2 regions of the Clostridium algidicarnis genome follow, and region 2 is predicted to be linked to the other one. Evidence: a T-box and tRNA genes for the amino acid it is inferred to sense, from the RefSeq annotation. Region 2 holds a T-box; the other holds one or more tRNA genes.
The links. The T-box of region 2 lies ahead of alaS (alanine--tRNA ligase). A T-box ahead of a tRNA ligase gene usually reads a tRNA of that ligase, here a tRNA-Ala.

Region 1: it encodes a tRNA-Ala, which carries the amino acid that the T-box ahead of alaS (alanine--tRNA ligase) is inferred to sense. The anticodon was not compared.

The regions. Positions count from the first base shown of each region.
Region 1 is NZ_JNLN01000001.1:2,198,795-2,216,219, forward strand. It holds gene BV55_RS0110435 (tripartite tricarboxylate transporter TctB family protein) at 1-1,951, shown strand, start outside; gene BV55_RS0110440 (ABC transporter ATP-binding protein) at 1,951-2,877, shown strand; gene BV55_RS0110445 (ABC transporter permease) at 2,889-3,770, shown strand; gene BV55_RS0110450 (hypothetical protein) at 3,767-5,344, shown strand; gene BV55_RS0110455 (AAA family ATPase) at 5,359-6,342, shown strand; gene BV55_RS0110460 (DUF58 domain-containing protein) at 6,346-7,227, shown strand; gene BV55_RS0110465 (vWA domain-containing protein) at 7,238-9,037, shown strand; gene BV55_RS0110470 (VWA domain-containing protein) at 9,118-11,940, shown strand; tRNA gene BV55_RS0110475 (tRNA-Ala) at 12,104-12,180, shown strand; gene BV55_RS0110480 (glutamine--tRNA ligase/YqeY domain fusion protein) at 12,353-14,005, shown strand; gene BV55_RS15150 (sensor domain-containing diguanylate cyclase) at 14,201-15,607, opposite strand; gene BV55_RS0110490 (methyl-accepting chemotaxis protein) at 15,854-17,425, shown strand, end outside.
Region 2 is NZ_JNLN01000001.1:2,826,214-2,843,638, forward strand. It holds gene BV55_RS0113550 (penicillin-binding transpeptidase domain-containing protein) at 1-1,034, opposite strand, end outside; gene udk (uridine kinase) at 1,102-1,722, opposite strand; gene BV55_RS0113560 (peptidase U32 family protein) at 1,722-2,948, opposite strand; gene BV55_RS0113565 (O-methyltransferase) at 2,948-3,598, opposite strand; gene typA (translational GTPase TypA) at 3,621-5,438, opposite strand; gene BV55_RS0113575 (ribonuclease J) at 5,732-7,399, opposite strand; gene BV55_RS0113580 (Fur family transcriptional regulator) at 7,434-7,898, opposite strand; gene BV55_RS0113585 (DUF1292 domain-containing protein) at 7,921-8,184, opposite strand; gene ruvX (Holliday junction resolvase RuvX) at 8,241-8,654, opposite strand; gene BV55_RS0113595 (IreB family regulatory phosphoprotein) at 8,707-8,961, opposite strand; gene alaS (alanine--tRNA ligase) at 9,206-11,845, opposite strand; T-box leader at 11,905-12,076, opposite strand; gene BV55_RS0113605 (AI-2E family transporter) at 12,141-13,160, opposite strand; gene BV55_RS0113610 (PRC-barrel domain-containing protein) at 13,183-13,662, opposite strand; gene nifU (Fe-S cluster assembly scaffold protein NifU) at 13,788-14,216, opposite strand; gene nifS (cysteine desulfurase NifS) at 14,218-15,402, opposite strand; gene BV55_RS0113625 (RrF2 family transcriptional regulator) at 15,415-15,858, opposite strand; gene BV55_RS0113630 (replication-associated recombination protein A) at 16,076-17,341, opposite strand.

The DNA of each region.
Region 1 (17,425 bases), 630 kb from region 2:
TAAAATAGAAGGTAATGATTCAAACAAGGGTGTAAGCAACTCAAATATTATAGAATTAGATACAGTTGCTGTTAAATTAACTAAAGATAATATTGGAGAAAACTATAAAGCTTTAGATGCTTTAGATATATTAGTAATAGATAATTTTGATACATCAGTACTTTCTAAAAATCAATATGAAGCTATTAAAGAGTGGGTAGAGTCTGGAAAGGTACTTGTTGTAGGTACAGGATCAAATTATTCAAAAACCCTATCTTTGTTTAAAGATGGCTTTATAAATGCAGAGATAGTGGGTACAGAAACTAAAAGATTAAACTCTTTAAATGAATATATAGATGATGATTCAACAGGAACCTTAAATGGAGAAATTTTAAATATAAATATTAAAGATAGTGAAGTTCTTTTGAAAGAAGGCAATACACCTATAGTGTCTAAGTTAAATAAAAAAGATGGAGTTATAATACTTTCTGGCATTGATTTAGGTATTGAACCTTTTATAGGTTGGAGTTCAAGGGACGTATTAATATCTAAATTAATATCTTCAAATATGCCAAATGTATTAAAGGAAGTGGGAAGTGAAGGAAGACAAAATAATTATAATCTAAACAATATATTAAATACTGTACCTAAAGAAAAGCTGCCTAATATAAGAAATGTATCTATACTTTTTGTAGTTTATATAATGATTATAGGGCCACTAGGTTATTTTGTATTAAAAAAATTTAATAAGAGAGATTATATATGGGTTACAGTTCCAGTAATGGCCTTAGCTTTTAGCTTGTTTATATATGTAATAGGATCCACTACAAGGATAAATGAACCCTTCTCTAATTTATTTTCTATTACTATAATGGAAGATAAAGATGATATAGATACAAAGGTATATAGTTCAATTATAAGTCCTAGCAAAAATAATTTATATGTAGAGGAACCCGAAGGTGTAGATTTAGAATTCATAAATGATCCTAATGAATATAATAGAAATACTGGATTAAAGGAAGAAAACAAAAAACTAAACTTGAAGGTAATTTATGATGGGAATAAAACCTATTTTGAATTTCAAGATATGAAGCCTTTTAAACTTAATTCTTTTAATTTTAATAAAAAAGATGTAGCTTTGAATGAATTAAAGTCAAACTTAAAGTTTAAAGAGGGTAAACTTCAGGGGGAAATAGTAAACACTTTAGATACGGATTTAGAGAGTTTATATATAATAAGCCCTTTTAGTATTTATGAATTAGGTGATTTAAAAAAAGGTGATACTCTAGATGTAAAAAATGTAATAAAAGAATATAAAAATATAGATGATTTAACAAGATCTTTTCACATGAATCCTAATGCTACAAATAATGATAGAAACAAGATATCACAATTAGAAATACTTTTTGAAAGGATGAATATATATGGGCAAAATGAAAATGATCAAAATACATATATAATTGGATCTTCAAAAGATATGATAAAAGATAAAATAAAAGTTAATGGTAATGAGGTTGTGACATATCAAAACAATATCATAGCTTTTAAGTCAAATATAAGCTTTATAGAAGATGGAATTGTAGAATACCCTTATGGACTTTTAAAACCTTCTTTAGATAATAAGTTAGGTCAGGGTGACTATGATGAAGGGCGAGGTGCAATTTATGGAAATATGAGTCTTAATCTAACTTATAAAATCAAGGAAGATATAAATATTGATATTATAAGATTTAAAAATACAGAGTCTTTGGATTATAGCAGTAGTTTCAATGGTAACTTTTATATATTAAATATAGATGAAGATAAATATGAGAAGATGGATATTAGTGGAGCTGATATTAATATAGAGAATCCATCTAGGTATGTAAAAAATGGACAAATTAAAGTAAGATTAGAAAACAGTGAAAATAAAAATAATGATGGTAGACCTTCCTCGGTACCATTAATGAGTATAAAAGGAGGGGTAAAATAATGTTAGAGATTAAAGACCTTAAAAAGTCCTATGGTAAATTTATAGCCCTAGATGGGGTAAGCTTAAATATTGGAAAAGGTGAAATATTCGGGTTTGTAGGTCCTAATGGTGCAGGTAAAACTACAACTATGAAAATCGTAGCAGGACTTTTAGAAGCAGATTTTGGTGAGGTTTATGTAGATGGTATAGATGGTATGCGGGAAAACAAAAAGCTTAAAGAAAAGATAGGATATATGCCAGATTTTTTTGGAGTTTACGAGAACTTAAAAACTATAGAATATTTAGAGTTTTATGCTTCTATATATGGAGTAGTAGGTAAAGAGGCAAAAAAGTTATCTATGGATCTATTAGAAATAGTTAATCTAAAGGACAAGGCAGATTTTTATGTAGATGGTTTATCAAGAGGAATGAAACAAAGACTTTGTCTTGCAAGAAGCCTTGTGCATAATCCAGAACTTTTAATATTAGATGAGCCTGCATCAGGAATGGATCCTAGAGCAAGATATGAGATGAAATCAATTTTAAAAAACCTAAGGGAGATGGGTAAGACCATACTAATAAGTTCACATATATTACCAGAGCTTGCTGAACTTTGTACTAATATAGGTATAATAGAGGATGGTAAAATGGTGGTTACATCTACTGTTGATGAGATAATGATGAAAATGAATTATGCCCATCCAATAAAGATAAAATTACTAGACAAAGTAGAAGGTGGAGTTAAACTCTTAAAAGAACTACCCTACCTAAATAATTTAATTGTGGATAATAACAATATAACAGTTGGTTTTGGAGGAAAAGAGGAAGAAATGGTGGAGGTTCTTAAAGTTTTGATAAACAATGATATCCCTGTGGTGTCCTTTGCTAAAGAAAGTGGGAATCTTGAAGATATATTTATGAAGATTACAGAAAAACAACATAAATAGGAGGTGCTATTATGAAAATAAATATAAATCCAGTTCTTAGAAAAGAAGCAAAAACTACTGTAAGAACATGGCGAATAGGAGTGCTAATTGCTATTTATGTAGGCGTATTATCCTCCGTTGCGGTAATTACTTTTGGAACATTTTTAAAAAACATGGCTTATGGTGGAGCAAGGTATGAAGAATTGCCAACTTTGTATATGGCTATTGAAAGTTTACAATTAGTTTTAATATTATTTATTGTACCTTCTTTATCCGCATCAGCAATTTCAGGTGAAAGAGAAAGGCAGACTTTAGACATACTTCTCTCAACAAAGATGTCTCCATTGTCTATAGTAACAGGAAAGCTTGTGGCATCTTTAAGTAAAGTCGTACTACTTATCATCTCAACTATACCAGTATTTTCCTTGGTGTTTTTATTTGGTGGAGTAAGTGTTATGCATATATTTCAGATTACAATATTTTATTTAGTAACTGCATTGTATGTAGGGGGTATTTCAATTTTCATATCGACCTTTTTTAAAAGTTCTAGGGTATCGAATGTTGTGGTTTACGCTGTGGGACTTTTCTTAACATTAGGTACATTATTTATAACATTTATATATTTTCAATATATAAATTTAAAATATGTATCTATAGGACAATCAACATTACAAAACTTTTCGGCACCATTTTATTTATATCTTAATCCTTTATGGGGATATATTTCACTTGTGTCTAATCAAATAGGTAGTGGGGGAGGAATCCCTGGAATAAGGACAGTTAGTCAATATGCAAATACCTGGATAATAAACTGCATAGTTGAGGTTATAATGTCTGTAATATTGATTTTTTTATCTGCATGGAAATTAAATCCTATAAAAAGATATAATAAGAAAAGAATGAGTAAGATATGAGTAGCTTAGATTTAAAGATAATAAACTTTTTTAAGAAGGCCTCAAAAAGGCTTAAGTTAAATTTATTTTTAAATGACTTTGTTATAGGCCTTATAATAACATTAATAGTGTCTAGTATACCATCACTAATGTCTTTAGTTGTTCCAATATATAAAATTAAAGTTATTTATATATCCATTTTGTTAATAGGTGTATGTATAAGCTTTATATATTCAATGATAAGGCTCCCAAACAAGGAAAAACAGGCACTTATAATAGATAGCAAAGGCTTGGATGAAAGATTATCTACCGCCTTAGAAAGTATAGGTAAAGAAAAAAGAGTTTATAGTCTTCAAAAAGAAGATACTGCAAGGTTTATAGAGTCTTTCAATATAAAAGAGAAGATTCCTATAATAATAGAAAAGAAAAAAGTTATAATGGTAATATCTTTAGTAGTGATATCTTCTCTTGGAATGTTTATAAAAACTGAGGCTAAAACATTAGCAAAAGAAATAGAAATAACTAAAAAGTTTGAGAAAGAAACTTTAAATAAAATAGAAGAACAAAAAAAGGTTATACAAAAAATAGATAAACTTAGTGAAGATGAAAAGAAAAAGATAATAGAAGTCTTAGAAAAGACAGAAAAAGAAATAACAACTGCAAAAACAGAAAAAGATATAGAAAAATCTTTAGAAAGATTAGATAAAAAGCTTGAAAAAGAAGCTAAAGATCCTAGTCTTAGTAAGGAAAAGCAGGAGATACTTAGAAATGTCCAAAAGGATATAAGCCCCAAGGGGGAAGAGGAAAGAAAAGAGAAGGCTAATAAAGATTTAAATAAATTAGCGGATAAGTTTTCAGAAGATAAATTTATGGAGGACCTTTCAAAGCAGTTAGCTGATAAGAATAAAGAAGGCATAGATAAGGCGTTAAAAGATATTAAAAGCAGTGTATCATCTTTAGGCGATTTAGAAAAAAGTCAAATATCTAGGTCTCTTAAAGAGGCTTCTTTGAATATTGATGATGAAGATTTAAAGGAAGCTTTAAGAGATATATCAAAGGATGTTAAAGAGGGAAATATAAGTGATGAAAACGAAAAGAAAACTAGTGAAGCCTTAAAATCTTTGGTGGATGAAACAGAAGGAACAGCTTCAAAGGGTGATAATAAGGGTGAAAAGAAGGAACAAAGTGGTGAAGGCAAGGAAAAAGGTCAAGGCGAAGACGTTGGTGAAGGCCAAGGAGAAGGTAAGAGTAATGGGGAAGGTCAAGGTAGTGAAAAGGGAAAAGGTGAAGGGTTTAATAAAGGAAGCAAGAACGGTATAAATAAAACTGATACTAGCACTCCTTTAAATAAAGAAGAGGTATTTATTCCAAATAGAAATGAAGGAAATGACGAAAATCTTACAGGAAACAAAAATAACAATTCTTCATCACAAACAGTAGATTCAGATAAAGGTATAGAAAAAAGAGGAGAATCTATAAATTATGATAAAGTAATAGGAGATTATACTAAAGAGGCCTATGATAGTGTCAATAATCTAACAATACCGGAAGCATTAAAAGATATAATAAAAAGCTATTTTGAAGGATTACAATAATATGGGGTGAAATAATGGAATTGAATAAAGAGTATATAGATAAGGTTATAGATAAGATAAAGTCTTGTGAAGATGAAATATCCAAAGGCATAATTGGACAAAAGGATATAATAAGGCAAGTTATAGTAGGTATTTTAAGTGAGGGGAATATACTACTTGAGGGTGTTCCAGGGCTTGGTAAAACTGAACTTGTGAAGGTCTTATCTAAGGTATTAGATCTTTCCTTTTCAAGAATACAATTTACTCCAGATCTAATGCCCTCTGATGTGGTAGGAACTAACATGATAGTTAAAGAAAATGATACAAATGAATTTAGATTTGAAAAGGGACCAATATTTGCGAACTTAGTTTTAGCAGATGAAATAAATAGGGCAACACCTAAAACTCAGTCAGCATTATTAGAAGCTATGCAAGAAAAGACTGTAACTGTAGGTAAAAATACTTATAAGTTATCAGAACCATTTATGGTTTTAGCAACTCAAAATCCTATTGAAATGGAAGGCACCTATCCTCTTCCAGAAGCACAACTAGATAGGTTTTTGTTTAAGGTATTTGTGGAGTTTCCTTCTTTAGAAGAATTAAAAAGAATAATGGATATAACTGTTACAAATAAAAAGGTGAAAATTAATGCCATATTAAATGCAGAAGATATACTTAGTATAAGAGAGATTACAAAAGAAATACCTATATCTGATGCAGTTTCTGAATATGCCTTAAAACTAATTTTAGCAACGCACCCAGAATTAAAGAATTCTCCAGAGGTTACTAAAAAGTATATTAGCATAGGATCAAGCCCTAGAGGAGCTCAAGCTATATTTAAAGCTGCTAAAGTTAGGGCTATGATGGAAGGTAGATTTAATGTATCCTTTGAAGATATAAAGATAGTGGCATATCCATCCTTAAGGCATAGAATATTTCTTAACTTTGAAGGACTTTCTGAAGGGATTAATCCAGATGATATTATAAAAAGTATCCTAGAAGAAATAAAGGTAGTATAGAATATGGACTATGATTTATTTGATAAAGATTTTTTTAAAAGATTACAAAATATAAATATAAATCTAAATATGAGATTAAGCCTTGGTAATAAGGGAGGAAGAAAATCAAATTCAAAAGGTACATCCCTAGAGTTCTCGGATTTTAGAGAGTACACACCAGGAGATGACATAAGGCGTATAGATTGGAATGCCTATGCTAGATCTGAAAAATTATTTATAAAGTTATTTATGGAAGAGAGGGAAGCTGAATTTAACTTTTTTATAGATAGTAGTAAGTCTATGGATTTTGGTGAGTATAAAAAGTCTAATGAAGCCCTTAAGATAATAGGAGCACTTTCATATATAATACTAAATAATCTTGATAGGGTTTGTGTAAATTTAATAAGTAGTGAAGGGTTAAGCAATATAAAATCTGGAGCAGGTAAGCCTTTATTACAAGACTTATTAAGGGAGCTTTCAAAAATAGAATTTAAAGGCACAAATAGTATATATTCAGCTATAAAAGATTTTAGACCAAAAAGAAAAGGGGTATCTATTTTGATATCTGACTTCTTTCATAAAGAATCTTTAGAGGAATCTATAAGGTATTTGGTGTATAAAAAGCAAAAGGTAATTTTAATTCATGTATTATCAAAAGAAGAGCTTTACCCTACGTTAAATGGAAATCTAAATTTATTAGATTCTGAAAGTGATGAAAGTGTTAGAGTAAACTTAAATCCTTCAATATTAAATATCTATGAAAGGAAGCTATTAACCTTTAAAGAAGATATTAATAGCATAGCAACTAAGTATGGCGCAACTTATGTACCTATAAGTTCTGAAGATTCTATTGAGAAGATAGTATTTAAAGATTTAACAGTTCAAGGACTAATAAATAAAAGATAGGGGTGAGAGTATGAAATTTGTAAATTCATGGCCACTTATATTTTTGACTTTTATCCCTTTACTTATATTTTTATATCTTTTGAAACAAAAGTCACAAGATCATATTATACCAAGTACGTTTTTATGGAAAGAAGTATATAAGAATGTTGAAGTATCTACTCCTTTTGAAAAATTAAGATATAATATAATGCTTTTACTACAACTTTTAACTATACTATTTTTAACTTTTGCATTAACAGACCCATTTTTATCTATGATGGGTAGTGATTATAAAAATATAATAATAGTAATGGATAGCACTGGTAGTATGACTGCAACCTATGGGGATGTTACAAGAATTGAAGAGTCTAAAAGACGTGCTGAAGAGTACATAGATTCTATAAATACAGATGCAGAAGTTACAATAATAAATGTAGCAGAAAAGCCTTCTATAGAGCTTTCTAGTTCTAAAGATAAAAGTTTAGCAAAAGATAGGGTGAAATCTATAAAGATAAAGTCTGTAAGTGGAAATATAGAGGACAGTTTAGCTATTATAAGAGCATTAACCAAGGAAAGCGAAAGCTATGAAGCTATATTTTTCACTGATAAAGCTTTAGATATAGAAGACATAAATGGTAAAGTAGTTGATTTAACACAAAAGTCAAGTAATGCATCATTAGATTTTCTTTCTTATAGTGAAAATAAAGAAGAACTTAAGGTACTAGTTAAGGTAACTAATAGGGGAAGCTATGAATACACTTCTGATGTAGCTTTATATGGGGATGAGAAACTTTTAGATATAAAATCTATAACTTTAAATCCAAAAGAAAGTAAAAATGTTCTCTTTGATAAAATATACTTTAAAGGAGATATACTTAAAGCAGAACTTACAGAAGAAGATAGCATAAAAGAAGATAATTTTATATTTGAAAAGGTATTGAATGAAGATAAGAAAAAGGTTCTTCTTGTTACAGAAAAAAATATATTTCTAGAAAGAGCTTTGCAAACTATACCTAGTATAGATATTTATAAGACAAATGAAGAATCAAATATAAATAAAGAAGATAAATATGATCTTTATATATTCGATAATATAACACCAACAAACATTCCAAAGGGCGGAAATCTACTTCTTATAAATCCTGAAAGTAATTCTATATTTAATGTTAAAGAAGAGCTTCAAGGAGGGGATGGAGTAGTAACTAAAAGTAGCCTTAGTAAGTATACTGAAGGGTTGAAATTTGCTATTAAAAGTTATAAGGAAATAGAAAAACCAAATTGGGCTGAGGAATTTTTAAGGGTAGAAGAAGACAGCCTAGGATTCATAGGGAATTATAATGGAAAGGTTGTAGGGGTTTTAGGCTTTGATCTTCATAACTCAGATTTGACACTTAAAGCTGAATTTCCTATATTAATTCATAATGTAGTAGGAAGACTTTTAGATAATGGAATGTTAGATAAATATAGCTTTAAATCAGGAGAAGAGGTTAAGATAAATGCTAGAGTAGATGGTGAAGCAGTTAAGATCACAAATCCTAAAGGTGAAGAGGAGATTATAGATTTAAGGTTTCCTTTAAAGCCATATAGAGGAACAGATATTATAGGAATTTATGAGGTAGTTCAAAACATAAATGAGGAAAGTATAAAAACATCATTTACAGTAAACTTTCCAACAGATAGTGAGTCAAACATTGAAGAAGAAAACAAATCAATAGATAATTTAAAAGAAAACAAATCTATAAAAGGTGGATTAAACCTTAGGGTATATTTAATAATACTATCTTTAATAATTATTTTTATTGAGTGGATTTTATATTTAAAGGGATATTAGGAAAAAGCAAAGATTAGATCTAAAAAGATAGAAGGGAGAGTATGGTTAAGTTTTAATGCTTTCTTAACCAATAGAAATTAGTGAACTTAGAGATAATAAGACCTATATTTTTACTCCTCATACCTGTTTTTGTAGCAATTGTTATATACACATTTAAAGATTTAAAAACATTTAGAAAAAGGAATACATTAGCAGCCATTTCTAGGATAATAATATTTACATTATTATGCTTAGCTCTTTCTGGCATAACTATTAAATTAAATATAAAAGATACTTCAACGTTGTTTTTATTTGACGTTTCAGAATCAAATAAAGAATTTAAAGAGGAAGGCGAAAAATTTATAAAGGAATCTATTGAAAGTATGCCTAAAAAGAATAAGGCAGGGGTTATGGTTTTTGGAGATGGAACAATTTTAGAAAAGTTTTTTTCAAAGGGAAATGCATTTAACGGTATTTCAGACATACCACTTTCTACATCAACTTCTACAAATATAGAGGATGCTATTACAAAAGCTTTATTAACTTTTCCAGAAGAAAGTGCTAAAAGACTAGTAATTATAACAGATGGTGAAGAAAATAAAGGAAGTTTACTTAAAACAGCTTCATCATTAGAGACTCAAAATGTAGAGGTTAAGGTTTATAAAGTAAATAAAAGTGAAAAGCCTGAAGTATACGTAGATAAGGTAAGTATACCAGAACGTATAAATATAGGTGATGAATTTTCAGTAGTTATAACAATAGAAAGCAATGTAAAAACTTCTGCTAAGGTTTCGCTATATTCAGATAGAACTAAAAAGGCAGAGCAAAGTGTAGATGTTGAAAAAGGAAAAAATAACTTTGTTTTTAAAGATATTCAAGACTCGGGAGGCTTTAAAAGTTATAAGGTAGTAATTGAGCCCACTTTAGACAGTGAAGTAAAGAATAATGAATATCTTACATTTACTAACGCAGAAGAAAAACCAAAAATCTTATTAATTGAAAGTAAAGATGGAGAAGGAAAAGAATTAGAAAATATATTTTCTACGCTTTCTGTGAATTACAGTAAGATAAATTCAAAAGAAGCACCAAGAAACCTTAAGGAAATGCTAGAGTTTAAATCTATAATTACTGCTAATGTACATATAGATGATATTAATAAGGGGTTTGTAGATAATTTAGAGGATTATGTTAAGGAATATGCCGGATCTTTTATAGCTACAGGGGGAGAAGATTCTTTTGCTTTAGGAGGCTATTTAAATACACCTTTTGAAAAGGTACTTCCGGTTTACATGGATATGCGTGGTAAAAAGGAAATACCTAAAATGGCATTAGCTCTTGTAATAGATCATTCTGGAAGTATGGGTGGCGGAGAGAATATAACAAAACTTGCATTAGCTAAAGAGGCCGCAGAAAAAGCTGTAGAAACATTAAGACCTATAGATGATATAGGAGTTTTAGCCTTTGATGATTCATTTAACTGGGTAGTACCTATTAAAAACAGTAAGGATAAAGAGGATATAAAAAGTAAAATAAGAGGTATAGATGTTAATGGTGGAACAAGTATTTATCCAGCACTAAAGGAAGCTTATGATGGATTAAAAAATAACGATGCAAAGATAAAGCATATTATACTCCTTACAGACGGACAGGATGGGTTTAATCAATACGAAGATGTACTTAGTACTGGTAATGATGAAAAGATAACCTTATCTACAGTGTCAGTAGGATCAGATGCAGATAAAACTTTACTACAGAACCTAGCAAGCCTTGGTGGAGGAAGAAGCTATCATACGGACATATACACAGATATCCCACGTATATTTGCAAAAGAGATCTTTTTATCATCGAAGTCATACTTAAACAATAGGGAGTTTACGCCAAAATTAACTAGCCCTCATAATATATTAAATGGAGTTGCAAAGGATGGGTTTCCAACTCTACTTGGGTATGTAGGATCTTCAGCAAAAGAAACTTCTAGTATAATACTATCTTCAGATGAAGATGATCCTATACTTACAGCCTGGCAGTATGGACTTGGAAGATCTGTTGCATGGAATTCTGATATGGCTGGAAGATGGAGTAAAAATTTATCTAGCTGGAATAAGACCACTAAGTTATGGCAGAATATACTTAACTGGTCTATAGAAAGCTATGGTGATGGAGAAGGAATTATAAGCGTTAATATTACTGGAAAGCAGGCATTTATAGAATACGAAACAAAAAATAAAGGGGAAAGCCAAAAAGTGAATGCTTTAGTAACTAGTGAAAAAGGCGAAAAATCGGATTTGTATTTAGAAGTTACAAAACCTGGGAAGTATTCTGGGGTTTTAGATCTTAAGGAAACAGGCTTTTATAGTTTAAATATAAGAGAGATAGAAGACGAAAAAGTAATTAATAGTCAAAATACCACTATTGCTATGCAATATTCTCCTGAATATAAGTTTTTTAAAGATAAAGGAGCATTAGATAAGCTAGTAGAGGAGACTAAAGGTACCTTTGTAAAATCTTCTGATGAAATATTTAATTCCAGCTTAGAATCTGTATGGAGTAGAATAGATTTAAGCAATATACTTTTATCTATGGCACTTGTTTTATTTATCATAGATATAGCGTATAGAAGATTAAATTTAAATACCAAGCTATTTAAAGTGAAGGGAAAAACAGGTAAACAATATAAAAAATCAAAAAAGAGTTTTAAGAAAAACATTAATAATGAAGATAAAGATACTATTAAGGGTAAGTTAGAAAAGGTATCTAATAAAGACTTTGTTAAATCAAATTTTAATACATTAGATGAAACTGAAAATAATAAAAAAGATATTGATACTAATAAAGATAATAAAAAACAAAATTTAAGTGAAAAATCTAAAACCTTAGATACTTCTTCTTTACTAAGAAAAAAAGAGGAAAGAAATAAATATTAAAGGTCAACTAGGTAATTATATGTAATTGCCTAGTTTCTAGATAAGTAGCCACAATTCAATATAGACTAGATTTTTATTCCTAATAACTATATAATAGGTATAGTTAAATTATTTTAATTCGTGACATGTTAAAATGTTATAATTAGAGATAAGGTAAAAGTATGGGGGTATAGCTCAGTTTGGGAGAGTGTTTGAATGGCATTCAAAAGGTCGGGGGTTCGATCCCCCCTATCTCCACCAATTGAATTAGTCTAAATAAGATTAAGCCTATATTATATAAGAATATTTAAAATAGAAGTGAAATATGAGATGAGTTTAATTTTTATGATATAGTATATAGATAGATGATCTTATTTTAATTGCTGAATTAAATTAAAAAGGTAATAGAATACTAAGAAGGGAATGGTCACAAGTGGAGATTAATAATAATACTTCAAATTTTATAAAGAACATAGTAAAAGAAGATATAGATTCAGGAAAGCATAAAGAAATAGTAACTCGTTTTCCACCAGAACCTAATGGATACTTACATATAGGTCATGCAAAATCAATAGTTTTAAATTTTGAACTTGCAGACGAGTTTAAAGGAAAAACAAATTTGAGGTTCGACGATACAAACCCTATTAAAGAGGATACAGAATATGTAGAATCAATAAAAGATGATGTGAAATGGCTTGGATTTAAATGGGATGAACTATATTTTGCATCGGATTATTTTGAAGAGATGTATGATAAAGCTAAATTGCTTATTAAAAAAGGTAAAGCTTATGTTTGTGATTTAACACCAGAAGAGATGAAAGAATACAGAGGAACCTTAACTGAACCTGGAAAAGAAAGCCCTTATAGAAATAGATCAGTAGAAGAAAACTTAAATCTTTTTGAGAAGATGAAAGATGGAGATTTTAAGGATGGAGAAAAGGTATTAAGAGCTAAAATAGATATGGACTCTCCAAATATGAATATGAGGGATCCTATAATATATAGAATATCTCACACTAGTCATCATAATACTTTGAATAAATGGTGTATATACCCTATGTATGATTTTGCGCATCCATTAGAAGATGCTATAGAAGGAATAACTCATTCAATTTGCACCCTAGAATTTGAGGATCACAGACCTCTTTATGACTGGGTAGTAAAAGAATGTGAAATGAAAAGTGTGCCAAGACAAATAGAATTTGCAAGGCTTAATATTACAAACACTGTAATGAGTAAAAGAAAACTAAAATTATTAGTTGATGAAAAGATTGTAGATGGATGGGATGACCCAAGAATGCCTACCATAGCGGGGCTTAGAAGAAAAGGATATACGCCTGAATCTATTAGAAACTTTTGTAGAGCCATTGGAGTTGCTAAAGCTAGTAGTCTTGTAGACTCTCAAATGTTAGACCATTTTATAAGAGAAGATTTAATGCCTAAGGTTCCAAGAACTATGGCAGTACTAAAACCTTTAAAGCTTATAATAACAAATTATCCTAAAGACCAAGTAGAAATGCTGGATATAGAAAATAATGGAGATAACCCTGAAGCAGGAATAAGGAAGGTGCCTTTTTCAAGCGAAATTTATATAGATCAAGATGATTTCATGGAAAACCCTCCAAAAAAGTATCATAGATTATACTTAGGTAATGAGGTAAGACTAAAGGGTGCTTATTTTGTTAAGTGTAATGATGTTATAAAAGATGAAGAGGGAAATGTAACTGAGATACATTGTACCTATGATGTAGAAACTAAGAGTGGTAGTGGATTCACAGGGAGAAAGGTAAAAGGAACTATACACTGGGTAGATGCTAAGATGGCTAAGAAGGCAGAATTTAGACTATATGAGCCTTTAATATTAGACGATGAAGAAGGAGCTGAAGGAAAGCATTTCTTAGAACAAATAAATCCAAATTCTATGGAAATATTAGATGGATTTGTTGAACCATTTATGGAAGATGCAAAAGCTCAAGATAAATTTCAATTAGTTAGACATGGTTACTTTAATGTAGACGAAAAGAGTAATGAAGATAAATTGGTTTTAAATAGAATAGTTTCTTTAAAAAGCTCATTTAAATTATAATTAAAAAATTAATATAGGTTTAAAATGCACTCTATAAAGTAGAATTTTGAAAAGTTCTACTTTATAGAGTGTTTTTTGTAGGGTAGAATAAAAGATCATAAAGTAATCACAAATTACATTGAAAAGGTTCAATGTAATAGTATTTCTGGATTAGGTTTTATAAATATGAGTTATTGATATCAACTATATGAAGAATTATTTAAATATATGAATTTGATTTCTACCATTTCTTTTAGCAAGATAAAGAGCTTCATCAGCCATTTTTATTAAAGAATCTTCAGTTATATTATCATTTGGTAGTATTGAGGATATCCCAATGCTTAAACTGATAATAGGAGTGACTTTAGAATATAAATGAGGAATACTTAGATATTCTAGAGAACTTTTAATACTATTAGAAATAATTAATGCTGCATCATCATTACTGTGGGGCATTAATATTACAAATTCTTCTCCACCGTAGCGGGCAGCTAAAAAAGGTGTGTTTTTTGTCAATTCGTTTATCAGCATTGCAACTTTTTTTAAACATTGGTCTCCTTCAAGATGACCATAATTATCATTGTAAAGCTTGAAATAATCTATATCCATCATTATTAAAGATAAATAGGTCTTGCTATCTTTACACTGCTTAAAGAAAAGAGATAGATTTTCATCAAAAACTCTTCTATTCGATATACCTGTAAGTCCATCTATTTCAGACAAGGTTTTTAATTTTAGTTCTATGTTCTTCCTTATGGTCACATCTTTAAAATTCCAAAAGTGACCCTTGTATTGGTTATCCATATTTATAGGAATGTAATCTATTTCTAAGGTTCTACCATCTTTTAGATAAAACTCATTGTTAATAAAAAGAGTTTTATTATATTTGACTTTGCTCATAGTACTAATAAAATAAGTAGGATTCGAAAACTCATACTTAATAATATCCATGAAATAGTTTTCATTTTTTTCCACTAAATATTTAGGTGACAAATCTAATCCGAATAAATCAATAAGTGCTAAATTTGAATAAGTTATTTTACCATGATCATTTTGAGCTAATATTCCTGAATTAAGATTTGATAATAAGGAGTCTAGCTGAGATGAGGTATATTTAAGTTTGTTATAAGTGGAATTATAATTATTTATGTATTCAGCTATTAAGTATGCTAAAAACAAAGATAGTGTAGAAAATAAAACGTGAAAAGGAAATAATTTCAGTACTTCATTATTATCTTTTAAATTAAGTATAAGCGATAGTAATATTAAAATTAAAGATGATATATTGGCATATCGAATTTTTTTTAGGCTAGTTATCTTTTTAGTAGATATTAAATAACAAACTAAAGACAATATTAGTGTGATTATTGATGCTATAATGCTAGTAGAATTAAATCCTATAAACAATCTTCCAAGTATAATTATAACTGTAGTTATAAAACCAGATATGGGATTTGAATAAATAAAGGACATAATAATAGCAAGATGTCTTAAATCTACTATGGTATTATTTTTGAGTGAAATGCTAAAATGCATTAATACTAGGCCAAGCATTCCGAAGGTTACCCCTGAAATTACGCTATCTAAATTTTTGTTTTTAAAGGATAGCTTGGGGATTATCATACCATTAAAAAAGAGGAAGGAAATAAAAGTTACCATATTAATAAAAAAACTGTCTAACATATACTACACCTCAATATATAAGTAATTAAATATAAGTTAAGTATAACATGGGTTAATATATATATAAACAATTCAAAAGAAATACATATAATCTGTACTGATATAAAATAAAAGTATTGAAAAGTATATCCAAAATTGTTAACATAGTGTTAAAAGCAAAATATAACAGAAGGAGATTAAACTATTATGATGAAAAATATTAAAATCAAAAGCAAAATTACAATAGGTCTTATAACTGTTATGCTAATTATGTCATTTGTTATTATTATAGCCTATGATGGCAACGTTAAAACAAATAAACAAATAAACCAGAACATGTATACTTATGAAATTATAAGAGAAGCAGATTTACTTACCACAAGTATTGTAGATATGGAAACGGGTATTAGAGGATACGGTATAACTGGTGATAAAGAATACCTAGAGCCATTTAACAATGGAAAATTAGAAGTAAAGGAACATTTGGATAGATTAATTGAATTAACTGAAGGAGACGAAGAGCAACAAACAAGACTTGCAAGTCTTAATATTTCTGTGAATAGCTGGATTGTAAGAGAAGGTGAAGCTTTAATGGGAATAAGAAATAAGGTTAATTCAAATGAACTCCCTCCAGATAGAGTTGCATACTTTATGAGTACAAAACAAGGTAAAAAAAGTATGGATGATATAAGGAGTATTTCAAAGGAACTTGTACAAGTAGAAAAAGATAAATTAGATGTTAAAATAAATGATATGAATAGTTGGCAAGTAAAAGCTAAAACTGTAATGATTTTAGGTACACTTATAGCATTCATAATAGGTTTTATTGCCATATACATAGTGGTTAGATCTGTAACAGGACCTATTAATCTCCTTCAAAAAGAATTAGATGGACTAGCTAGTAGTGGTGGAGACCTTACTAAAACAATAGACATAACCTCAAAAGATGAAATAGGGGATCTTGCCTCTAGTTTAAATAGGTTTATTCAAGAAATTAGATGTATAATCTTACAAGTTAATGAAAACGCATTATCTGTGAAAAACAATGTGGGAAATATAACAGAATCCATGATGTCATTAAATAATGAGATATTAGATGTGAGTGCTAGTACTGAAGAGCTCTCAGCTAGTATGGAAGAAACAGCTGCAGCTACAGAAGAAATGAATTCATCAGCAGATGAAATAGCTAAGATAATAGAAGATTCATCTAAGAAGACTGAGATAGGAGTTAAACAATCAGATGAAATAAGGGAAAGAGCAGAAAATATAAGAAATCATGCAGAAATTTCATCTAAAGAATCTTATGAAATATATGAAAAGAGCAAAGAAACTTTAGAAAATGCTATGGAGAAATCTAAGGTTGTAGAACAAATAAATATTTTTTCAGAAACTATATTAGAAATATCATCAAAAACCAACCTTTTAGCTTTAAATGCAGCTATAGAAGCTGCCAGGGCCGGGGAGGCTGGTAGAGGCTTTTCAGTTGTTGCTGAAGAAATTAGAAATCTTGCAGAACAATCAAATGAAACAGTATCCAAGATTAAAGCCGTTACCTTTGAGGTTGTAGATGGGGTAAAAGAACTTACGAAGTCTTCTTCAGATATATTAGAATTTATAAATAATAAGGTTATAAAAGATTATGAGAATCTAGTAAGTATTGGACAAGGATACAGTAAGGATGCAGATTATGTATCTACTACAATGCAGGATTTTAATTCTATGCTAAAATTAATTGAAGAATCCCAAAATAGTCTTTTACAGGTCATCGAAGATATAACT
Region 2 (17,425 bases):
GTATCCCACCCTATTGTCTTTCCCACTTGTGCAAAAATATTATTGCAAGAGATTAAAAGAGCCTCTTCTAATGTTAGCTCTCCATGAGCCCTTTTACATATAGAGTATTCATTAAATTCACAATTGAATTTACTTTGTGTTGAAAACAAACCCTTATCGATAGCTATTTCTTCTATTAATAATTTAAATATAGAACCTGGCACATATCCATTTTCTGTAGTTGATGCTAAATTTATATTAGGCTTTTCTTCATCTCTTTGAGCCATTACTTTTATTTTTCCTGTATGTGCTTCTACAAGGGTTATACCTATTTGATTGTAATGTTTATATTTATCTTGACTTAGTATTGTTCTAACGGAATCTTGCATATCTTTATCTAAGGTTAATCTTACATTTATTCTTTCATCATCTATACTATAATTCCCATCTTGCATACTTCCATCTAAGTTCTTTTCAAATGTTACTGTAGGAACTTTGTTACTTTTTGTATTTTCATATATATTATATTCTAAAGAATCCACCTTTTTTACTTCTTTATTGGATTTTAAATTAGTAATCATATTTTCAATTTTCCAGGCTTCATTTCGATTTACTTCGTCATAAACATACAGATAGATTCCTTTTACATCCTTTAGTAATTTTAGTTTATCATAGGTATCTTTATCTAATTTCAAATATATCTTAGAACTATTAGATGATATTAACATTTTTGAAAGATCATAGTCTTGATTGCAATTTTTTAATATGTAACTAAATGCATATATACTACTCACGCTTGTAGAGTTATTATTTCTTTTAAATGTAATTAAGTCTACCGCTAACATATATCTTCTTTCATATTCTACTAAGTCATTACCCTTTGAATCTAATACATTAAAATTTAATTCATTTATCTTTTCTATATATTTATATTGAGAGTCTGCAATTACTTCAAGTTCATTACCCTTAAAGTACTGTATCTGCAATATTCTTGCTACTAAAATAATAAAGAGCAATGTTAAAATAATTTTTATAGTTTTAATTCTTTTTAGCATAAAAACACCTCACTATCTAAAATTCTTGACAGTAGCGAGGTGTTTTATTCATTTTAAATAAAATTTATTAGTTTTGTAATATATGTTTTATATTCGCAACTATTATATCTATAGCCACTTTATTATGACCACCTTCTGGAATTATTATGTCTGCATACCTTTTTGTAGGTTCTACAAATTGCAAATGCATAGGCCTTACTACATTTAAATATTGATTAATCACTGATTCTACAGTTCTTCCTCTTTCATTTATATCTCTAAGTAACCTTCTTATAATTCTAACATCTGCATCTGTATCAACATAAAGCTTTATATCTAATAGGTCCCTAATTCCAGGATCTTCCAATATAAGAATACCTTCTAGTATTATTATATCTCTAGATTCAACTTTAACAGTTTCTTTTCTTCTGGTATGCTCTTCAAAATTGTACATTGGTTTTTGAATAGTTTCTCTATTTAATAAAGCTTTTAAATGCTGAATAAGTAGGTCCGTATCAAAAGCTTTAGGATGATCATAATTAGTTTTAATTCTTTCACTTATATCCATAAAACTTTGATCTTTATAGTATGAATCTTGTTCTATCATAGCTATACAACTTTCATCAAATCGGCTATATATTTCTTTTGATATAGTGCTTTTCCCAGATCCAGTTCCACCAGCGATACCTATCAATACAGGATTATTCATTATTTCGCCCCCTTGCTCTTAATAAGCATATCTTTGGGTTCCAATGAAGTCGTTGTATGAAATTTAAATATCATTTGGGCCCTTGGAGCAGAATCTATATCATTATTTAATTCATCTGTCATATTGTTTACACATACCAAAACACCATTTCCATAAGGACTTAGTACTTCTAGGTCATCACCTTTTAAAACTTTATTACGTTGTTCTACAGTAACAATATTAGTTAGTGGATCATAATGTTTTACTACACCTACTATGTCATAATCTCTTATATACGAAGATGTTTCATATATTTGTTTATTAGGTTCATCAAAATAAAATCCTGTATGATAATCTCTATGACTAACTTTCATTAATATTTCAATTAGACTTTGATCAACTTTATAATTTTTAGGATCTTCGAAATAATCATCTACAGCTTGTCTGTAGGCCTTTACCACAGCGGCAACATAGTATGAGCTTTTCATTCTTCCTTCAATTTTGAAGGAGTAAATGCCACTCTTAACAAGTTCTGGTATATGTTCTATCATGCATAAGTCCTTTGAATTCATTATGTAGCTTCCCTTATCATCTTCTATAACCTGAAAATATTCTCCTGGTCTTTTTTCTTCCATAAGGTAGTACTTATATCTACATGGCTGAGCACAAGCTCCTCTGTTAGCATCTCTTCCTGTCATATAATTAGATAAGAGACATCTTCCAGAATAAGACATACACATAGATCCATGTACAAACGCTTCAAGTTCACAACTAGATGGTATATTTTTTCTAATTTCTTCAATTTCTACTAATGATAATTCTCTTGCGAGTACAATTCTTTTCACCCCTATACTATGCCAAAACATAGCTGATTTCCAATTTACATTATTAGCTTGAGTACTTAAGTGAAGTTCTAAGTTAGGTACTACTTCTCTAGCAGTCATTATAATTCCAGGGTCTGACACTATCAATGCATCAACTCTCAAAGATTCTAATTCTTTAAGATAGTTTTCAAGTCCAATAATATCATCATTATGAGGAAAAACATTTAAGGTAACATATACTTTCTTTCCTCTATCATGAGCATACTTAACTCCAAGCTCTATATCCTCTGTGGTGAAGTTATCGGCAAAAGCTCTAAGATTTAATTTGCTACCACCTAAATAAACTGCATCTGCACCAAAATCAATGGCCGTAATTAACTTTTCAAGGCTTCCTGCTGGAGCTAATATCTCTGGTTTTCTCATCATATTCCCCTCCTTTTTGTAACTGCTATTCCGTCCCCCATAGGTATGACAGATGTAATAAGTTCCTCATCTTTTGAAACTAGTTCAAGATAGGTTCTCATTCTTTTTACTATAGTTATTTTTCTTCTTTTTACTAATTCATCAGATGGAACCATTCCTCTAAAAAGTACATTATCCGCTATTATTATTCCATCCTTATTAAGAAGCCTTAAGCAGTGTGGCAAAAAGTGATTATAATGACCTTTTCCAGCATCCATAAATATAATGTCAAACTTATCTTCTATAGATTCAATTATTTCTAGGCAATCACCTTCTAATATTTCTATATCATCCTCGAATCCATAGTTATGTATGTTTACTGTAGCCTTTTCCACCATTTCTTTGTCTCTTTCAATAGTAGTAATCTTACTATTTCTTTTTGAAGCAACACTCATTAAGATAGATGAATATCCAATAGCTGTACCAAGTTCTAATATACGTTTAGGTTTTGTTAAATCTACCATCAGTTCTAAAAACCTTCCTGTTTCTTTTTGAACTATTGGAACTTTGTTATCTATTGAATATTCTTCTAACTCTTTTAGCATGCCCTGGTGGTCAGGTATTAGCCCTCTTAAATACTTTTCCATGTAGTCAAAAGTTACACCACCCATTTTATCCTCCTAAATTAATTATTTAAGCTCTGCTTTTTCTTTTTCTTTCGTTACTATCTAAAATTCTTTTTCTCATTCTAATAGTTTTTGGTGTTACTTCTACTAATTCATCACTAGTTATAAACTCCAGACACTGTTCAAGTGACATTGGGCTTATAGGTGTTAATTTTAAAGAGTCATCTGCTCCTGAAGATCTAGTATTTGATAAATGCTTTTTCTTACATACATTTACTTCAATATCTTCCCCTCTTGAACATTCTCCAGCTATCATTCCATGATAAACCTCTGTACTTGGTGATATAAACAAGCTACCTCTTTCTTGAGCATTATATAATCCGTAAGTTATAGCTATTCCATCTTCAAATACTACTAATGATCCTCTTTTTCTTTCAGGAATATCACCCTTATAAGGTTCATATGATTCAAATATGTGGTTCATTATTCCATTTCCTTTAGTATCTGTCATGAATTCATTTCTAAATCCAATAAGTCCTCTTGCTGGAATTAAAAATTCTAATCTTGCATAGCTGTTTATAGCTGAAGTCATATTAACCATTTCTGCTTTTCTAGGTCCTAATTTTTCCATGATTACTCCCATAAATTCTTCTGGTACATCTACAGTTAATCTTTCTATTGGCTCATACTTTCTACCATTTATTTCTCTATATATAACAGAAGGCTTTGACACTTGGAATTCATATCCTTCTCTTCTCATAGTTTCAATTAATATGGATAAATGAAGTTCTCCTCTTCCATTAATTTTGAAACAATCTGGAGAAATTTCTTCTATTCTCATACTTACGTTAGTTTCAAGTTCTTTTATGAATCTATCTCTTAAGTGTCTTGATGTAACATATTCTCCATCTTTACCTGCGAAAGGTGAGTCATTAACCATAAAATTCATACTTAAGGTTGGCTCATCAATATCAACAAATGGAACAGCTTCTGGTTCAGTAGCATCTGCTATAGTGTCACCTATATTAACGCCTTCTATTCCACTTAATGCTACAATATCTCCAAGTTTAGCTTCTTCTACATCTTCCCTTGCAGTTCCATTATATACATAAAGGTTAGATATCTTTGCATTCTTATTTTCTCCTGTTCTAGACATTAAAACAACATTTTCGTTTTTCTTTATAACTCCTCTTTGTACCTTTCCTATAGCAATTCTACCTACATATTCATTAGAATCTATAGTTGTTATAAGTAATTGAAGAGGCTTATCTATATATCCTTCTGGTGCTTTTACTCTTTTAATTACCATATCAAGCAAAGGTAGCATATCCATATTTCCATCTTCTGGATCTAATCTAGCATAATTTCCTTTAGCTGATGCATAAACTATAGGGAAGTCTAATTGTTCATCAGTAGCTCCAAGTTCAATGAACAGGTCAAAAACTTCATCGATAACTTCTACTGGTCTTGCATTAGGTTTATCTATTTTATTTACTACAACTATTGGGTTTAGTCCAAGTTCTAATGCCTTTTTTAGAACAAATTTAGTTTGAGGCATAGGTCCCTCATATGAGTCAACTACCAGTAGAACACTATCTACCATTTTAAGAACTCTTTCTACTTCTCCACCAAAATCAGCATGACCTGGTGTATCTACTATATTTATTTTAACTCCATTATAAGTTACAGTTGTATTTTTAGATAAGATAGTTATTCCTCTCTCTTTTTCTAGATCATTAGAGTCCATAACCCTCTCTTCTACTCTTTCATTTGCTCTATAATTATGACTTTGTTTTAGCATAGCATCTACAAGTGTAGTCTTGCCGTGATCTACGTGGGCAATAATCGCCACGTTTCTAATATCGCTTCTTATAAATAAACTCATGTTTTAGCCTCCAAAATTTAAGATTTGATTCTTATACACAAAACAAAATTGGATACGCCAAAGTACCCAATTTTGTTCTTAACCATATTAATTCTAATATTATGTTATTGAAATGTCAACTTAGTAATTAATAATAATTAATATATAGGATAAATTTCTATTTATACAATTTATGCAAGTATTTCATTTTGCCCTTATTAAATGGCTTATATACTTAGTTTCACATTAAATGCTTGTGCACTTTAATGTAAAATAAAAAGTTTTTTTACAAATTGTTTTTTTGTCTAATTTAACTAAATCTCCATTATTATAGGAAGTATCATAGGTCTTCTTTTTGTTTTTTCATATAAGAAAACTCTTAATCCTTCTTTTATTGTAGATTTCATGGTAGCCCAATCTGTAGAATGTTTTTCTTCACATATTTTTAAAGATTTCTTCACTACTTCTCTAGCTTCTTCCATAAGTTCCTCAGATTCTCTTACATACACAAATCCTCTGGAAATTATATCCGGACCTGCAATAACATTGCCTGTTTCTTTTTCAATAGTGATAACTACTGTTAAAATACCATCTTGTGATAGATGCTTTCTATCTCTCAATACGATATTACCAACATCTCCTACACCAAGGCCATCCACAAATACTTGACCTGAAGGCACAGTTCCATTTTTTCTTATAGTTTCTCTACTAACTTCTACTACATCTCCAATATCCATAATTAACATTCTTTCCTCTGGTGTTCCAAGCTTTAATGCCAGTTCAAAGTGTTGCTTTAAATGACGATATTCGCCATGTACAGGCATAAAAAACTTAGGTTTAACTAATGTATGCATAAGCTTTAGTTCTTCTTGACATGCATGACCTGAAACATGAACATCAGCTAAAGCCTCATATATAACCTCTGCGCCCTTTTTAAATAATTGATTTATAACTTTAGACACTAATTTTTCATTTCCAGGGATAGGTGTTGCTGATATAATTACCATGTCCCCTTCTATAATATTTACTTTTCTATGTTCAGATGCAGCCATTCTAGTTAATGCTGACATTGGCTCTCCCTGACTTCCTGTAGTTATAATAACCAATTGATCATTTGGATATTTATTTATGGAGTCTATATTTATAAGTATATCCTTTTCAAAATTAAGATATCCAAGTTCTGTAGCTACACCAACTATATTTTCCATGCTTCTACCTGAAACAGCTACTTTTCTATTATACTTTGAAGCTGCTGTTATTATCTGTTGAATCCTATGAACATTTGATGCGAAAGTAGCAACAATAATTCTTCCTTTAGCGGTGGAGAAAATATTTTTAAAAGTTTCTCCAACTGTACTTTCTGACATAGTGTATCCTGATCTTTCAACGTTTGTACTATCTGCAAGCATAAGCAATACACCTTTTCTTCCAAGTTCAGCAAATCTAGATAAATCAGCTACATCTCCATCTATTGGTGTATAGTCTATCTTAAAATCTCCAGTATGAAGTATAGCTCCTAATGGAGTGTGGATAGCTATAGCTACAGAATCAGCTATACTATGATTAGTTTTTATAAACTCTACAGATACACTTTTCAATTTAATTATATCTTTAGGGCTTACTCTTATTAATTCTGTGGTGCTTAAAAGACCATGTTCCTTAAGTTTTGTTTCTACTATTCCGAGTGTAAGCTTAGTTCCATAAATAGGTACATTCAACTGTTTAAGCACATATGGAAGTGCACCTATATGATCTTCGTGTCCATGGGTCAAGAAGATTCCCCTTACCTTATCCTTATTTTTTATGAGATATGTTACATCCGGTATTACTATATCTATACCAAACATATCCTCATCTGGGAACTTTAACCCGCAGTCAATTACAATAATGTCCTCTTTGTATTCTATGACAGTCAAATTCTTACCGATTTCATTGACTCCGCCAAGAGGAATTATCTTTACTTTTTCCTTTTCCTTTTTCAAATCAACTTTCCTCCTTTTATGTTAAACACCACAGCTAGTCTTTATGATCCTTTTTATAGCATTCTTCGCAAATACCAAAAAACTTTACACTGTGGTCTTTGATTTTAAATTTGTATCCTTTTTCAATTTTTTCTTCTAAGGATTCTAAAAGATCTCCTTGAACTTCTATTACTTTTCCACAGTTATTACATATCAAATGATGATGTCTATGAGTTTCATCCTCATGAACTAACTCATATCTGCTACATCCGTCATTTAAATCTAACTTATATATTATGCCAAGCTCCTCAAGTAAAACTATAGTTCTATATACTGTAGCCAAGCCAATCTCAGGACATATCTTTTTAACCTCATCATAAATTTCTTCAACGGTTAAATGACTTCCTTCATTGTCGATTATAGTATCTACTATAGCCCTTCTTTGAGGAGTTAGCTTATATCCTCTTCCTTTTAGATCTTCTTTTAATTTATTAATTTGTGCTGATGTTAAAATTGACATCATAAATACCCCATTTCACCAATTAATTAAGCTGATCCTCTGAGAAAATTGCACTATAGGCTTCAGCTACTATTTCAAATTCTTCATCATCGTCTACAGTAACTAAAATGTCATTTCCTTCACTATCCTTTAATATCTTCAAAGCAATTGCATCAGTTTCACTTTCCTGCATAGAAGCCACTATTAAATATTCATTTTCCTCTATATCAAACTTTGTAATTATTTCAAATTCAATTTCATTTCCCTCTTCGTCCTTAAGAACTACTGTATCTGTATTTTCTTCCACTTTATTCTCTCCCTTATTAATATCATTTTAAAAGTTACATCTATTTTTATCAAGTTTTACTTAGAGATTCTATCCAAGTAACCTTGAAGTATATATGTAGCTGCAACTTTATCTATTATTTTCTTTCTCTTTGCCCTTGAAAGGTCCGCCTCTAGCATTGCCTTTTCAGCAGCAACAGTCGTAAGTCTCTCATCCCACATTTCTATAGGTAAATTTAAAGCTTTTTTTATATGTTCTGTAAAGCTTAAAATACTTTCTCCTTGAGGTCCTATGCTTCCATTCATATTTTTAGGTAGACCAACCACAATAGTTTCTACTCCATATTCTTCACATATTGTCCTAAGCTCTTCTAAGTCACTTTTTTTGTTCTTTCTTCTAATAGTAGTGATACCTTGGGCCGTATAACCTAGAGGGTCACTTATAGCCACCCCAATAGTTTTAGTTCCCATATCAAGTCCTAATATCCGCATAAATTGTCCCCTTTTAAAATATTAAAATAATAAGTGCCCCAAAGGGCACTTATTATTTTATACCTAAATAAGATTTTAAAACTTCTTCAAGTATTTCATCTCTTTCAAGCTTTCTTACTAAAGCCCTCGCACCATTATAATTTGTTATATAAGTTGGATCTCCAGAAATTAAATAGCCTACTAATTGATTTACAGGATTATATCCCTTTTTCTGCAAAGAATCAAAAACCTCTGTAAGGATCTTTTTAGTTAAAGCCTGTTTATCTCTATCAAAATCAAACTGCATAGTATTTTCGTTATTACTCATATTTTTGCTGCAAAAAAACTAAAAGTTTAGAGCAGCTTCACCCCCTTACACATTATGAATTAAATGTAAGAATGATATCTCCATCTATATTATTTATCTTTACATCTACACTTATTCAAATCCTCGATGCTCATATTTATATTATAAATCAAAATACCAAAATTGTACACTATATAAATTATGAGTTTGAAATATAATAAACTTTTTGTAACAAGTTTATATATATTTACAATTCAAAATAATTTTATTTTATTAATTCTTTAAGTGTTTCTTCTACACTTTCTAAGGCTTCTTTAATTTTTTCAGTATTCTTACCACCGGCTTCTGCCATATCAGGCCTACCGCCTCCGCCTCCGCCAGCTATAGTTGCAGCTTTCTTTATTATCTTGCCGCAATGTACGCCTTTTGATACTGCATCCTTTGATGCCATCGCTACTAAATTAACTTTATTTTCTTTACTACTAGCAAGAACCACTAAACTATTTTCAATTTTATTTCTTAATTTATCTGCAATCTCTCTTAACTCATTTGAATCCATATTGTGAAGCTCCGATGTTATTATCTTAAATCCAAGAACGTCTTTTACATCACTTAACATTTCATCTTCTAATCCTTTTGCAAGTTCAGATTTTAACTGATAAATTTCTTTTTCTTTATCCTTTAACTCTTCAATATTACTGTTAATTTTAACTATAAGATCCCTTTCTGAACATTTTAAAATTGAAGAACTTTCTTTTATTAGCATTTCCTTATTTTCAAGATAGTCTATAGACTTAAATCCAGTTATAGCCTCTATTCTTCTTATTCCTGAAGCTACCCCTGATTCAGATAAAATTTTAAACAACCCTATTTCTCCAGAATTATTAACATGCGTTCCTCCACAAAGTTCTTTACTAAATGATTCTATAGATACAACCCTTACATTTTCTTTATACTTATCTTCAAATAGAGCTATAGCTCCAGTATCTTTAGCCTCTTCTATAGTCATCTCCTCTGTAGTTACAGGGAATGCTTCCATTATCTTTTCATTAACAAGCATCTCTACTTCTTTTATTTGTTTGGATGTAACTGCTGAAAAATGAGTAAAGTCAAATCTTAATTTATCCTCATCTACGTAAGATCCAGACTGTGCAATATGCTCTCCTAAAACTCTTTTTAAAGCTTCATGTAATAAATGAGTAGCTGTATGGTTTCTACAAATTGCTTTTCTTCTTTTATTATTTAATACTAACTTCACCTCATCATTTATGGATACTTCTCCATTAATAACATTAACAAAATGCATTATTTTTCCTGAGATGTTCTTTTTACAATCGTAAACCTCTGCCTTAAACAAGCTATTTTCAATTATTCCTTGGTCTCCTACCTGGCCACCCATTTCTGCATAAAAGGGTGTGTTTTCTACTAATATAATGCCACTTTCTCCAGCTTTTAAAGTAGATACATTTTCTTCTCCCTTTATTAAAAGAAGTACCTTCGAACAATCTTTAATGCTTTTGTATCCTACAAAATTAGAAGTTAAATTTTTATCTATATTCTCTAGTATACCACTATTACTTCCCATATAGTTTGTTTCATTTCTAGCCCCTCTTGCCCTTTTTCTTTGAAGCTCCATTTCTTTATTGAACCCTTCTGTATCTACCGTTAGACCTTTTTCATTCAATATTTCTTCAGTTAATTCTAATGGAAATCCAAAGGTATCATAAAGTTTAAAAGCCTTAATTCCTTCTAAAGAAGTTTTGCCTTCCTTTTGGAATTCTTCTATATATTCTTTTAATATGTCTATACCAGCATCAATTGTTTCATTAAATCTTTCTTCTTCTAGTAGTATGACCTTATTTATATAATCTTTTTTATCTATTAATTCTTTATATGCCCCGCCATAATTTTCTATTACCTTTTCAACTATATCATTAATAAATGTTCTTTTTATCCCTAAAAGTCTTCCATGTCTTGCAGCTCTTCTAAGAAGTCTTCTTAATACATAACCTCTACCTTCATTAGAAGGTAGAACGCCGTCTGCTATTAAAAAAGCCACGCTTTTAGCATGATCTGCAACTATTCTTAAGGATATATCCATGTTTTTATCTTTTCCATAAGTAACTTTTGATATCTTTGCTACTTCCAATAATATATCCTTTATACTATCAATTTCAAATATACTTTCTGTTTCTTGCATAATTGTAGCGATTCTTTCAAGTCCCATACCTGTATCAATATTAGGATGATCTAACTTATTATATACGCCATTTTCATCTTTATTAAATTGAGTAAATACAAGATTCCAGAATTCCACTATTCTATCATTTTCTGAAGCCTCAATAAAATCCTCATTAGTTTTTATTTCACCTTCGCCTCTATCAAAATGTATCTCTGAAGATGGTCCACAAGGTCCTTGCCCTATCTCCCAAAAGTTATCTTCTTTTCCTAATCTAAATATTCGGCTTGAATCTATATCCGTTTTATTTACCCATATATCAAAAGCTTCATCATCTTCTACATAAATAGTTACATATAATTTATCTTTTGGTATATCTAAAACCTTAGTAACAAACTCCCAAGACCATGGTATTATTTCATCTTTAAAGTAGTCCCCGAAGGAAAAGTTACCTAACATCTCAAAAAAAGTAGCATGCCTTGATGTCTTACCTACATTGTCTATATCTCCTGTTCTAATACACTTTTGACAGGTTGTTACCCTTTTACTTGGTGGAGTTTTAATTCCTGTAAAATAAGGTTTTAATGGCGCCATACCTGCATTTATAAGTAATAAGCTCTTATCTTCTTTTGGAACTAGTGGAAAACTTTCTATTACTAAATGGTTTTTAGTCTCAAAAAACTTCAAATACGTTTCTCTTAACTCATTCAAACTCATATATTTCATATACATATGCCTCCTAATATAAATTTTATAAAATTGGAACAAAAAAAACTCTCATCCCAGACAGGGACGAAAGTTACACTTCCGCGGTACCACCCTAATTATGCATATTAAATGCATCTCTTTAATATTTAGCTCTGAGATAGCTTTCATCTTTTAACTTAAGAAGTTTCCACCAAACACTTCCTCTCTACATAAATTAATAAGACTACTCTTTCTCTTCACAGCTAAAATATTTATTTATATGAAGATTATAGATTATACTTATATTTATGTCAATATTTCAAAAAACATTTTTTTAAAATAAGTAGTAGTTTATATCTTCATAAACAACCTTTATAATAACACCTATAGGTACTGCTATAATAAGCCCTAATAGCCCTCCTAGTTTGCCTCCTACTAGTATTAATAGTATAATTATCATAGGATGCATAGATGTGCTGTAGCCTATGATTTTAGGGGATACAACATCTCCTTCAATTTGTTGAATTATATATAAAAATAGTGTGATCCATAATGCCTTTTCTGTAGACTTAAATAAAGCCATGATTATAATGGGAATAGCTCCAAATAAAGGTCCAAAGTAAGGTATTATATTAAATAGTCCATTTATCAGAGATAATAATAAAGGAAATTCTATTTTAAAAATGATTAATGATATAAATGTAAAAGCCCAAATTACAAAACAAAGTATAAATTGACTTATTATATATCGTCCTAAAATCTCGTCTATATCTTTAGCTATGTTAGTTACAACTCTTCTATTTTTAACTGGAAAAATCATAAGAAGTTTCTCTAATATAATTTCTTCATCTATTAAAAAATAATAAGATAAAACAGGAACCACAGCATAGCCTAAAGAGTTTTCTCCAATTTCTATTATTCTTTCTACCGTATTACTTGAAATATCAACTACATATCTATTTATTTTTTCTCCTATTAATTCTTCTAATATCATTAGGGTTTTATTGTTAGATAACTTTAGTTTTCCATATATATTACTTATAAAACTATCCATATACTCTAACCTTGGATATAGGTTCTTACTTTCTCTAATTATTATAGGGATTATTGTAATAAATGAAAATATAAATAACACTAAAAAAAAGCTTATAACAAATATTGCAGAAATCTTTTTGTTTATTCCAAGTTGCATAACCTTTTTATGAACTGGTTTTAGGCTATAGGCTAGCATAAATGAAAATATAGCTATACCACCTAATTTTCTAACTATATCAATAGAAAATAAAATATAAAATAGTAATAACAAGACTATAAATATAACTAAGTATTTTATCTTTTTATTTAAAACCTTCATATTTTTACCTCAATAATAGAGCTTACCATAACCTTTTATTTGGTAAGTTCATAAATTCTATTCCTTCCCTTTCACAAATAATTATATTATCCTCACCTAGTATAAGGTTTCTTGGTGATATTATCTTTTTGTGGCTAAATAACTTGTATAAAAAGCCTTCACATATTACCATTGCCTTTATAGTGTAATCTTCTGGGTCTATTATTATATCTTCTAAAAATCCTACTATATTGTCATCCTTATCTATAACTTCTAAGTGTCTTATACTATTAAATTCTAAGAAGCTATCATTACATTTACCCTTCGCTATTATTCTTTCATTTATGTATATTATATCTTTAATAGAAATATTTATATCCTTTGCCATTAAAGATGGGGAGGATACTTCAAATCCTGTAACTTTAGCTTTTGAAAAGTTAATTAAGACATCTTTAACTTCACCCATATTCTTACCATCTTTATCTATAACCTTTTTAAAAATTATATCTTTATACCTCCACATATTATAATCATCCTATCTTTTAAATACCTTTCTTATTACTCTTAAGTTATACATATATATATTTTGCCTAATAACGCAAAAATAATACCCGAGTTCGGGTATTATTTTTATATATTTAATATCTATTATCCATGAACTTCGCTATGTAATTCATCATGGTTATGTTCTTTGTAATCCCATGGTTTAAGCCCAATAGATTCTCTATAATTGTTTATAGCTTTATGAATTGCCTCTTCTGCTAAAACTGAACAATGCATCTTAATTGCTGGTAGACCATCTAACGCTTCTGCAACCGCTTTATTAGTTAATTTCCATGCTTCTTCTAAAGACTTTCCCTTTATAAGTTCAGTTGCCATACTTGATGATGCTATAGCTGATCCACATCCAAAAGTCATAAACTTAACATCTATTACTATATTATCTTCAACCTTCATATATATCTTCATTATATCTCCACATTTAGCATTTCCAACTTCCCCAATACCATTTGCATCGGCTATTTCACCTACATTTCTTGGATTTCTAAAATGATCCATTACCATATCGCTATACATATTAAAATTCCCCCTTTTTAATAAAATCATGCCATAAAGGTGACATATTTCTGAGTCTATCTATTATTTTAGGTACCACAGATAATAAATAATCTACTTCTTCTTCTGTGTTTCCATCACCTATAGATAATCTTAATGAACCATGTGCTCTTTCATGATTAAGACCTATAGCTAAGAGGACATGCGATGGATCAAGGGCCCCCGAAGTACAGGCACTACCGCTAGATGCACAAATATTCTTATCATCTAAGGATAACAAGATACCTTCACCCTCTATGAACCTAAAGCATACATTAACGTTTCCTGGTAATCTATTTTCGCTTATAGGTCCATTTAATTTAGTATGAGGTATTTCCATAAGCCCAGTTATAATCTTATCTCTTAATATTGTAAGTCTTTTACTGCTTTTATCCATTTCATTTACTGACATCTCCAAAGCCTTACTAAGCCCTACTATACCTGCTATATTTTCTGTCCCTGCCCTCTTACCTCTTTCTTGAGCTCCGCCATGAATTAAATTATCAATTTTAATTCCTTTTTTAATATACAAAGCACCTACACCCTTAGGCCCATAAAATTTATGTGCTGCAAGAGACAACATATCTATATTCATTTCTTTAACATCTACCGGTATATGTCCTACAGCTTGAACTGCATCAGTATGAAATACAACATTTTTATCTCTACAGATTTGTCCTATTTCTTTTATAGGTTGTATTGTTCCAATTTCATTATTAGCAAACATTATTGAAACTAATATAGTATTATCCTTTATAGCAGATTTTAACTGTTCTAAATTTATAAATCCTTCTTCATCCACATCTAAATATGTAATTTCAAAACCGTGTTTTTCTAAATATTCGCAGGAATGTAGTACAGCATGATGTTCTATTTTGCTTGTTATTATATGGTTACCCTTATTAAAATTAGCAAATGCAAATCCTTTTATAGCGAAATTATCTGCCTCAGTTCCACCACCTGTAAAGAATATTTCATTTCTATCGGCATTTATAGCCTTGGCTACCTTATCTCTACTTGAATCTATAACCTTTCTTGTGTCTCTTGATATGGAATATACCGATGAAGGATTTCCATAATGTTCGCCAAAATAAGGTATCATTTCATCTAATACCTCTTTTTTTGTATACGTAGTTGCAGCATAGTCCATATATACTACCTTTTGCATATTACCAGCCCCTTACTTTTCAATTTTAATTTCTTGGCTTGAAGACTGTATTCTATTATAGTCATCTACCATATCTTTTAAAGTAACAGATTGCATAACACTGTCTATGCTATTTTTTACTTTAGCCCAAAGAAGTCTTGTAGCACAGCAATCCATGTTATTACAATGAGTACCTTCAACGCAATCTGAAATTTCTATAGGTCCTTCTAAAACTTCTATAATATCTGCAACAGTTATCTCTTCCGGTTTTCTATTTAAAATGTATCCACCCTTTGCACCTCTTACGCTCTTTATTATATTTGCTTTTCTAAGAGGAGAAAATAACTGTTCAAGATAATACTCTGATATATTTTGTCTTTCTGATATACTTTTAATCGAGATAGGTGTTTCATCACAATTTACAGCTAAATCAAGCATTGCCTTTACACCATATCTGCCTTTGGTAGATAGTTTCATATTAATCACTCCTATTAATGTTGAGTGTTTCACTTGGTTTTCATGATAATTTTATCAAATCCGACTAGAATTGTCAACAATGATTTAGATAGTAAAATTTCAGATTATTTATTAATTAATGTTTCTAATATTATCTTTATACAATTAAACATATTGTAATAATACTATCCTTTAATAATGATATATCTCAATACTAAATGCTGATTAATTTTTAAACCTATTTAATCTTATCCCAGTATTCTTTAGATGTCCTCTCCATTTTATTATTCCCATATTCATAATAAACGCTATCTTTAACATTATTTGGTAGGTATTGTTGTTGCACATAACTGTTTTTATAATTATGTGGATATTTATATTCCACTCCTCTATTTAAATTTTTAGCTCCACTATAGTGAGCATCTTTTATATGAATTGGAATATCTCCAACTTCCTTTTTTTCTAAATCATCAAGTGCTCTATCTATAGCAACTACTACAGAATTAGATTTAGGAGACGTAGCTAATAATATAACAGCCTGTGCTAAGGGTATCCTTGCTTCTGGGAAGCCTAACGTCATAGAGGAATCCACGCAGCTTTTAACCATGGCAATTGCATTAGGATATGCAAGACCTATATCTTCACTTGCTATAACCAATATTCTTCTACATATAGATATCAAATCACCAGCTTTAATTAATCTTGCTAAGTAATGAAGTGCAGCATCTACATCACTTCCTCTTATGGACTTTTGAAAAGCACTTAAAATATCATAATGGTTGTCGCCTAACATATCGTAGGATATAACCTTAGTCTGAGTGCTATCTTTTGCAATATTTAAATCTATAATCACACTATATTTTTCATTTGGTGGAGTTGAATATATTCCAATTTCTAAAGCATTTATAGCTTTTCTCACATCTCCATTAGAAGCATCTACAATATATTCTTTTGCCTCATCTTCTACCTCTACATTTATATTTTCTTCTTCCTTATTTATTATTTCTATAACCCTGTCTATAGCAATTTTCATATCTCCTTTTTCTACAGGTTTAAATTCAAATATAGTGGATCTGCTTAAAATAGCTTTAAATATATAATGATAAGGATTTTCTGTAGTACTAGCTATAAGCGTAATCCGACCATCTTCGATAAATTCAAGTAAAGATTGTTGTTGTTTTTTATTAAAGTTTTGTATCTCATCTAAATAAAGAAGTATTCCATTTATACCTTCAAAAGTATCTAGCGTACTTACAATTTGTTGAATATCCTTCAAGCTAGAATTTGTTGCATTAAGCTTATAAAATGTTTTATTGCTTTTTTTTGCAATTATATTAGCAACAGTAGTCTTACCTACCCCTGGTGGTCCATAAAATATCATATTAGTAATACGTCCACTTTTTAAAATTCTATCTAAGATCTTTCCATTTCCTAATATATGTTTTTGACCCACTACCTCATTTAGTTCATTAGGTCTTAATTTATCTGCTAAAGGTTTCCTCATATTAATCACTCTTTCAATATAATAATTGATATTCTTTTATATTTATTTTACCATAAAGATAAAAGGATATCCTACGTATCTAGG